2 regions of the Pseudonocardia sp. D17 genome follow, and region 2 is predicted to be linked to the other one. Evidence: riboswitches for the same ligand, from Rfam matches in the RefSeq annotation. Region 2 holds a riboswitch; the other holds the start of a gene.

Region 1 (4,393 bases), on a different contig from region 2:
CTGGCCGGGCTGGCCGCCGCCGCCGAGCTGGCCGACGCCGGGCGGCGGGTGATCCTGCTCGACCAGGAGCCCGACGCCGCACTCGGCGGCCAGGCGTACTGGTCGTTCGGCGGGCTCTTCCTCGTCGACTCCCCGGAGCAGCGCCGCCTCGGCGTCCGCGACTCGGCCGACCTGGCCTGGCAGGACTGGCTCGGCAGCGCCGGGTTCGACCGGGACCCGCACGACCCTGCGGGCGAGGACCACTGGGGGCTGCGCTGGGCCCGCGCCTACGTCGACTTCGCCGCGGGCGAGAAGCGGGCGTGGTTGCACGCCATGGGTGTGCGCTGGTTCCCGGTCGTCGGCTGGGCCGAGCGCGGCGGCGGGCTGGCCGACGGCCACGGCAACTCCGTCCCGCGCTTCCACGTCACCTGGGGCACCGGGCCGGGGCTGGTCGACCCCTTCGAACGACGGGTCCGCGAGCACGCCGCCGCCGGACGCGTCGAGCTACGGTTCCGGCACCGCGTCGACGCCCTGACCAGCACCGACGGCACGGTCGACGGCGTGCGCGGCACCGTGCTCGAACCGTCGACGGCCGCGCGCGGCACCGCGAGCTCGCGCGTCGTGACCGGGGAGTTCGCGCTGAGCGCGCAGGCGGTCGTCGTGACCTCGGGCGGGATCGGCGGGAACGTCGACCTGGTGCGGGAGAACTGGCCCCGGCGGCTGGGCCGGCCCCCGCGCGATGTCGTCGTCGGGGTGCCCGCGCACGTCGACGGCCGGATGCTGGGGATCACCGAGGCGGCGGGCGGGCGCGTCGTCAACCGGGACCGCATGTGGCACTACACGGAGGGCCTGCGCAACTGGGATCCGATCTGGGACCGGCACGGCATCCGGATCCTGCCCGGACCGTCGTCGATGTGGTTCGACGCCCGCGGCCGCCGCTTCCCCGCACCCGCGTTCCCCGGCTTCGACACGCTGGCGACGCTGAAGGCCATCTCCGACACCGGCTTCGACCACTCCTGGTTCGTGCTGACGCGCACGATCATCGAGAAGGAGTTCGCGCTGTCGGGCTCGGAGCAGAACCCCGATCTCACGGCGAAGGACGTCCGCGCGACGCTGGGCCGGGTCCGCTCCGGCGCGCCGGCGCCGGTGGCGGCGTTCATGGAGCGCGGGGAGGACTTCGTCGTCGCGCGGACGCTGCCGGAACTCGTCGCGGGGATGAACCGGCTGACCGGTGAGAAGCTCGTGTCGCTGGCCGAGCTCGAGCGCCAGATCGTCGCCCGCGACCGCGAGATCGACAACCCGTTCGCGAAGGATCTACAGGTCACGGCCCTGCGCGGCGCGCGCCGCTACCGCGGCGACCGGCTGGTGCGGGTCGCGGCGCCGCACCGGATCCTGGACCCGAGGCACGGACCGTTGATCGCGGTGCGGCTCAACATCCTCACCCGCAAGACGCTCGGCGGGCTGCAGACCGACCTCTCCGGATGCGTCCTCGACGCAGCCGGTGAGCCGATCCCCGGGCTGTACGCGGCGGGTGAGGTCGCCGGGTTCGGCGGTGGGGGCGTGCACGGCTACCGCTCGCTGGAGGGGACGTTCCTCGGTGGCTGCCTGTTCACCGGACGGCAGACCGGGCGCGCGGTGGCCGTCGCCACGGCGTGATCGCCTAAGGTGGGGGGCGGCCGCGACCGGCGAAGGTGGAGCACCACCGGGGAGCGACCGTGCGCACGTCCACGGAGCGTCGACCGCCTGGGTGCCCCGGTCCCCCGCCGTACGACCGTGAGGACCTGCCATGCTGCTGCGCCACGGCATGAACCCGCACCAGCGGCCGGCCGGCGCCGTGCCGCTCGATCCCGCCCGGCCCCCGCTTCGGGTGCTGTCGGGCGAACCGTCGCTGGTCAACCTGCTCGACGCCGTCAACGCGTGGGCCCTCGTCCGCGAGGCCGCGGCGTCCTGCGGGGCACCGGTCGGCGCGTCGTTCAAGCACGTATCGCCTGCGGGCGTCGCGCTCGCCGGGCCGGTCGACGACGTCGCAGCCGAGACGTTCGGCCTCGACGCGGCGAGCGTCGGCTCACTGACCAGCGCCTACGTCCGTGCCCGCGACGCCGATCCGCGGGCGTCGTTCGGCGACATGATCGCGGTCTCCGAGCCGGTCGACGCCGAGCTGGCCGACCTCGTCCGCCGGCTGACCTCCGACGGCATCATCGCGCCCGGGTACGCGCCGGGGACCGTGGCGACGTTGGCCGCCAAGAAGGACGGCCGGTTCGTCGTGCTGGAGGCCGACCCGGCCGTCGTGCCGCCTGCGCAGGAGGTGCGCGAGGTCGGTGGACTGCGCCTGGTCCAGCCCCGTGACGACGCCCCGCTGACCGCCGACCTGCTCACCCGCGCCGCGCCCGCGCTCGCCCCGCAGGCGGTCACCGACCTGCTGCTGGGGCTGCACGCCATGCGCTACACGCAGTCCAACTCCGTCGGCTACCTGCGTGGCGGGATGGCGATCGGGATCGGCGCGGGCCAGCAGTCGCGCATCGACTGCACGCGCATCGCGGGCGCCAAGGCCGACAAGTGGTGGCTGCGCCGGCACCCGGCCGTGCGGTCCATGACGTTCGTCGAGGGTGTCTCGCGCACCGAGCGGACGAACTGGCGGCTGCGGGTCGTCGAGGGTGATCTCGACGCCCAGGAGACCGCTCTGCTCTCGGCGGTGACCCGCGGTGTCACGCTCCTGACCCCGCGGGAACGGTCGTCGTGGCTCGGCCGCCTCGACGACGTCGCGTTCGTCTCCGACGGCGCGATCCCCTTCCGCGACAACGTCGACGAGGCGGTCCGGCACGGGGTGCGGCACCTCGCCGAACCGGGCGGGTCGACGCGCTCGCCCGACGTCGTCGTGGCCTGCCGCGAGCACCGCGTCACGCGCGTCGCGGACGTGCCACGGCTGTTCCACCACTGACGCACGCCGAGTCGATCTATTGACATTCGATAGATGCTTGTCGAGACTCACTGCATGACGATCGAACGTCGAGCGATCCCCGCGCTCCGGGTGTTCCTCGTGGTCCTCTTCGGGGTACTACTGGTGTTCCAGACGCTCTCGCTGCCGGGGCAGTTCCGGTACATGGCCGAGCAGAACCCGCACGACGCCCCGCTGCGCTGGCCCGCGACGGCGGTGACGGTGTTCTGGCTGCTGTGCGTGCAGGTCGTGATCGTCGCGACGTGGCAGCTGCTCACCCGGGTGAAGCAGGACCGGATCTTCAGCGAGAGCTCGATGCGCTGGGTCGACGTGATCGTCGCGGCGATCGGCGCGGGCTGGGTCGTGCTCGTCGCCGTGGACGTCTTCGTCCTCACCCAGGCCGACGACCCGGGCATGCCCATGCTGCTGCTCCTGCTGACGACGGGCGTCACCGTCGTCGGGCTGCTGGTGCTCGTGCTGCGCGCGCTGCTGCGCCAGGCCACGACACTGCGTACTGACCTCGACGCGGTGATCTGAGTGGCCATCGTCGTGCGCATCGACGTCGAGCTGGCCCGGCGGAAGATGAGCGTCGGGGAGTTCGCCGAGCGGGTCGGGCTCACCCCGGCCAATGTGGCCGTCCTGAAGAACGGGCGCGCCAAGGCCGTGCGCTTCTCGACGCTGGAGGCCATGTGCCGGGTGCTGGACTGCCAGCCAGGCGACCTGCTGGAGTTCGTCGACGAGGACGAGCCGGCCGACACCCCGGCGCGAGGCTGAGCGGCGACGTCAGCGCGGGTCGATCGTGTGGAAGGTCCGTACCTCCCGCGACGCCAGCTGCGGGATCGCCTCACCCAGCACGTACTGCCGGAAGTGCGGCGTGTCGCGGTGGTCGGCGTAGCCCGACGCGTCGGCGTACTGCTCGTAGAGCAGGAAGGTACCGGGCTCGTCCGGGTCCACCTGGCCCTGGAAGAACAGCACCTTCTCCTCGGCGCGCGACAGCGGGGTGAGGAGCTCGATGATCTTCGCGATGCGCTCCTCCGCGCCCGGCACGGCCCGCCAGGTCGCGGCGACGACGAATGCCATCGTCTCTCCTCTCAGAGTCGGAAACCGATGGCCTGCAGTTGTTCGCGGCCGTCGGGGGTGATCAGGTCCGGCGTCCAGGCCGGCGACCAGACCCACTCGACGCGGACGTCGCGGACGGGACCGGCCACGAGCGCCGCCCGGATCTGGTCCTCCATGACGCCCGTGAGTGGGCACGCGGGCGACGTGAGTGTCATGACGAGGCGGACGACCGGTCCCTCGACGGCGACGTCGCGCACGAACCCGAGGTCGACGACGTTCACCCCGAGATCCGGGTCGATGACCTCGTGCAGGAGTTCGGTGACCCTCTCGGTGGAGGGCAGCCCCACCGGCGGCTCGTCCATTCGTTCCTCCTCGATACGAGTACGGGCTGCTCAGGCGCTGACCGAGTGCAGTATCGGG
Region 2 (4,393 bases):
AGTCGGTGACGTTGCTGGTGCGCGGGCCGTCGCTGGAGGCGTCGATGTCGCACTACCTCATCGAGCAGATCGCCGGCATCCCCGAGATCACCGTCCGGACGTGCACCGAGGTGGTGCGGGCCGAGGGCGACGGGCACCTGGAGCGGCTGCGGCTGCGCGACCGCAACACCGGCGCGGAGGAGGTCGTCGACGCGCCCTGGCTGTTCGTGTTCATCGGCGCCGCCCCGCGCACCGAGTGGCTCGACGGGCTCGTCGCCCGCGACCCGGCGGGCTTCGTGCTCGCGGGACCCGACCTGATGACGGGCGGGGCCCGGCCGCCGGGCTGGCCGCTCGACCGCGACCCCTACCTGCTCGAGACGAGCCAGCCGGGTGTCTTCGTCGCGGGCGACGCGCGCGCGGAGTCGGTGAAGCGCGTCGCCTCCGCGGTCGGCGACGGCGCCATGGCGGTGTCGCTCGTGCACCGGTACCTGGAGCGGTCGTGAGCGCGCCCCGGGACGGGGTGGCCGTGCCCGAGTGCAGTCCCGCGTTGCTGCGCGGGCTGTTCCTGTTCGAGAAGCTCAGCGACGACCAGCTCGACTTCCTGTGCCGGGAGGGCTCGGTCGAGCGCTACCCGGCCGGGCCCGTCTACACCGAGGGCGAGACCGCGACGTGCTTCTACGTCCTGATCGAGGGCTCGGTGGTGCTGCTGCGCCGGTCGGGCGACGAGGACGTCGAGGTCGAGCGCACCGAGCAGCCCGGCGTGTACGCCGGCGCCTGGCACGCGTACCTGGGCGACCGGATGCCGCAGGTGTACAACAACACGCTGCGCGTGACCCGGCCGTCGACGTTCTTCGTCCTCGACGCGACCGCGCTGCAGCAGATGATGCGGACCTGGTTCCCGATGGCGCTGCACCTGCTGGAGGGGCTGTTCTTCGGCATCCAGAACACCCAGCAGGCCGTGAGCCAGCGCGAACGGCTGCTGGCGCTCGGGTCGTTGTCGGCCGGGCTGACCCACGAGCTCAACAACCCCGCGGCCGCCGCGGTCCGGGCGACGGCGCTGCTGCGCGAGCGGGTGGCCGGCATGCGCCACAAGCTCGGCCTGATCGCGGGCGGCTCGCTGGACCGGGTGGCGCTGCAGTCGCTGACCGAGATCCAGGAGGAGGCCGCCGAGCGGGTCGCGAAGGCGCCGGTGCTCACCCCGATCGAGGCGGGCGACCGCGAGGACGCGCTGTCGGACTGGTTCGACGAGCACGGCATCGCCGACGGCTGGGACCTCGCGCCGACGTTCGTGCAGGCCGGTCTCGACGTCGGCTGGTTCGAGCAGGTCGTGGCCCGGGCCGAGGCCGCGGGCCTGGGCGGCGCGCTGGAGGGGGCGGTCCGCTGGCTGAACTACACCGTCGAGACCGAGCTGCTCATGAACGAGATCGCCGACTCCACGACGCGGATCTCCACCCTCGTCGGCGCGGCCAAGCAGTACTCGCAGATGGACCGGGCGCCCTACAACACCACCGACCTGCACGAGCTGCTCGACTCCACCCTGATCATGCTCGCGCGCAAGATCGGCGACGTGCGCGTCGTGAAGGACTACGACCGCACGCTGCCCGCGGTGCCGGTCTACGCCGCGGAGCTCAACCAGGTGTGGACCAACCTCATCGACAACGCGTGCGCCGCGATGGGCGGCAGCGGCACGCTGACCGTCCGCACGGCCCGCGACGGCGACCGCGCGCTCGTCGAGATCGGCGACACCGGCCCCGGGGTCCCCGAGGACGTGCGCGACCGCATCTTCGAGCCGTTCTTCACGACGAAGCCCGTCGGCGAGGGCACCGGGCTCGGCCTGGACATCTCCTGGCGGATCGTCGTGCGTCGCCACCACGGCGACCTGCGCGTCGAGTCGGTGCCCGGGGACACGCGGTTCCAGGTCCGGCTGCCGCTCGAGCCCCATGCCGAGGACGAGCCATGAGCGGGCCCCGGCGGGCGAGCCGCCGGCACGACCACGGCCGGCGACGCCGGCCGACCACCGACGAGGACGTGTGATGACCGACATCGATCCGACGGTCGCGCCGTCGGGACCCGGCTGCGTCGAGTGCGACGAGGTCGGCGGCTGGTGGTTCCATCTGCGGCGCTGCGCGGCGTGCGGCCACATCGGGTGCTGCGACTCCTCACCCGCGCAGCACGCGAGCAGGCACGCCGCCGACACCGGGCACCGGATCGTGCAGAGCTTCGAACCCGGCGAGGACTGGTTCTGGGACTTCCGCGCCGAGCGGCCCGTCGCCGGACCGGTGCTGGCCGACCCGCAGCACCGGCCGTTGGACCAGCCCGCCCCCGGCCCAGCGGGCCGGGTCCCCGCGGACTGGCTCGACAAACTGAACTGAGCCGGTCCGAGCAGCGCGGCCTCAGCGCGGGGACACCGTGCGGGTGCCGGCGTGGCGTCGGACGGCGCCCGCGATCCCGGTGACGACGAACAGCATGATGCCGAGGATCGCCAGCCACAGCAGCGCCTTCACGGCGAACCCGACGACGACCAGGCCGAGCCACACCACCAACAGCACGAAGACGATGCCCACCGGGAACTCCTCTCGTCGCGACGCCCTGCGCCGCACCAGGATCGAACGACCCCCCGTACCCGGCCGCGGTGGCCGTCAAACACCGGGCGGGTGGTCGTCCGGCGGTGGGCGGCGGGTTCGCGGCGCGCCGGGGCCACCAGGCATACTGGACGAGCAACGCGACTGGCGGCGGACGGGTGGGCAACCACCGGGGAGCTGATCGACGCGCGGATCGACCGCCTGGGTCCGCGACGCCGAGGAGTCGCGATGTCCGCTCCCACGACCGCCCGTCTGCTGCCCGGGGCCCCTGTCGCCGAGGCCGTCCTCGCCGACGTCCGCGAACGCGTCGCCGCGCTGCGCGCCCACGGGATCGCCCCCGGCCTGGCCACGATCCTCGTCGGTGACGACGACGCGTCGGCGGGCTACATCCGCATCAAACAGCGCACCGCCGCCGAGCTGGGCTTCGAGTCCTTCCACGAGCACCTGCCGGCGACGGCGTCGCAGGCCGACCTGCACGCCGTGATCAGGGCATTCGGCGCCGAGCAGGGCGCCCACGCGCTGCTCGTCCAGCATCCGCTGCCCGGCCATCTCGACCACGAGGCCGCGCTGGCCGTCATGGACCCCGAGCAGGACGTCGACGGCATGCACCCGCTCAACCTCGGCCGGCTCGCCGCCGGGCTGCCGGGCCCGGTGCCGTGCACGCCCGCGGGCATCGAGGCGCTGCTCGCCCACCACGAGATCCCGGTGGCGGGGCGGCACGTCGTCATCCTCGGCCGCGGGGCGACGCTCGGCCGGCCGCTGGCGCTGCTGCTCTCGCAGAAGCGTCCGACGGCCGACGCGGCGGTCACCGTCGTGCACTCGCACGTGCCCGACTGGGACCGCCACACCCGCGACGCCGACATCCTCGTCGCCGCGGTCGGGGTGCCGGGGATCGTCCGGCCCGAGCACGTCAAGCCGGGCGCGGTCGTCGTCGGCGGCGGGGTCCGCTACGCCGGTCGCCGGCTGCTCAGCGACGTCGACGACGCGGTCGCCGACGTCGCGGGCGCGATCACCCCGCGCGTCGGCGGAGTCGGTCCGACGACCGTCGCGATGCTGTTCCGCAACGCCGTCGAGTGCGCGGAGCGGGCGACGCGGGCCTCCTGACCGCGCCGGCTCACCCGGTGCCCGGTGGGGTCCGCGGCTGCGCGAGCACCGCGGGCTGAGCGGCGGGCTCGGGATCGCGCGAACGCAGCACCGGGACGGCGGCCAGCACGGCCGCCGTCGCGGTGCCCGCGATCGTCACGGCCATGACCAGCGGCGTCACGCCGCCGACCGAGGCCGCCGGCGGGACGAGCGCGCCCGTCAGGAACTGGCCGAGGCCCAGCAGCGCCGACGCCGCTCCCGCGGCCGCGCCCTGCCCGGACATCGCGAGGGCCGTCGCGTTCGGCATGATCATCCCGACTGCCGCGACGACCACGAACAGCGGCGGCAGCACGGCCCAGACCGAGCGGGTCAGCAGGACGCCGGCGACGAGCGTGAGCGCGGCCGCGAACGCCACCGCCACCGCGGCACCGAGCAGCCGCCGCGGACCGGCCCGGTCGACCAGCCAGGCCGAGAGCCGGCCGGCGAGGACGATCCCGGTGGCGTTGACCGCGAACACGACGCCGTAGACCTGCGGTGAGAGTCCGTAGCCGGTGCCCTGCAGCACGAAGCTGCCCATCGCGATGTAGACGAACATCGAGCAGCAGCCGAGCGCGAGCACCGACGCCGGGGCCAGGAACGACCGGTCACGGGCGACGGTGCCCAGCGCGCGCAGCGTCTCCCGGGCCCCGCCGGAACGACGGCGGGCGGCGGGCAGCGTCTCGCGCAGCGTGGCCGCCGCACCCAGCAGC

The links. A riboswitch is a leader RNA that binds a small molecule or an ion and turns the genes downstream of it on or off. The one in region 2 is predicted to bind ZMP and ZTP.
Region 1: another riboswitch for ZMP and ZTP. It lies ahead of PSD17_RS25685 (5-aminoimidazole-4-carboxamide ribonucleotide transformylase); the one in region 2 lies ahead of PSD17_RS09745 (bifunctional 5,10-methylenetetrahydrofolate dehydrogenase/5,10-methenyltetrahydrofolate cyclohydrolase).

What each region holds. Positions count from the first base shown of each region.
Region 1 is NZ_BPRG01000181.1:98,521-102,913, reverse strand. Features, by position in the region: gene PSD17_RS25690 (FAD-binding dehydrogenase) at 1-1,635, shown strand, start outside; ZMP/ZTP riboswitch at 1,648-1,735, shown strand; gene PSD17_RS25685 (5-aminoimidazole-4-carboxamide ribonucleotide transformylase) at 1,766-2,917, shown strand; gene PSD17_RS25680 (DUF2975 domain-containing protein) at 2,972-3,451, shown strand; gene PSD17_RS25675 (helix-turn-helix domain-containing protein) at 3,452-3,688, shown strand; gene PSD17_RS25670 (putative quinol monooxygenase) at 3,698-3,994, opposite strand; gene PSD17_RS25665 (metal-sulfur cluster assembly factor) at 4,006-4,335, opposite strand; gene PSD17_RS25660 (large ribosomal subunit protein uL22) at 4,366-4,393, opposite strand, start outside.
Region 2 is NZ_BPRG01000047.1:93,837-98,229, forward strand. Features, by position in the region: gene PSD17_RS09725 (FAD-dependent oxidoreductase) at 1-482, shown strand, start outside; gene PSD17_RS09730 (ATP-binding protein) at 479-1,939, shown strand; gene PSD17_RS09735 (UBP-type zinc finger domain-containing protein) at 2,013-2,351, shown strand; gene PSD17_RS09740 (hypothetical protein) at 2,373-2,543, opposite strand; ZMP/ZTP riboswitch at 2,692-2,775, shown strand; gene PSD17_RS09745 (bifunctional 5,10-methylenetetrahydrofolate dehydrogenase/5,10-methenyltetrahydrofolate cyclohydrolase) at 2,790-3,665, shown strand; gene PSD17_RS09750 (multidrug effflux MFS transporter) at 3,676-4,393, opposite strand, start outside.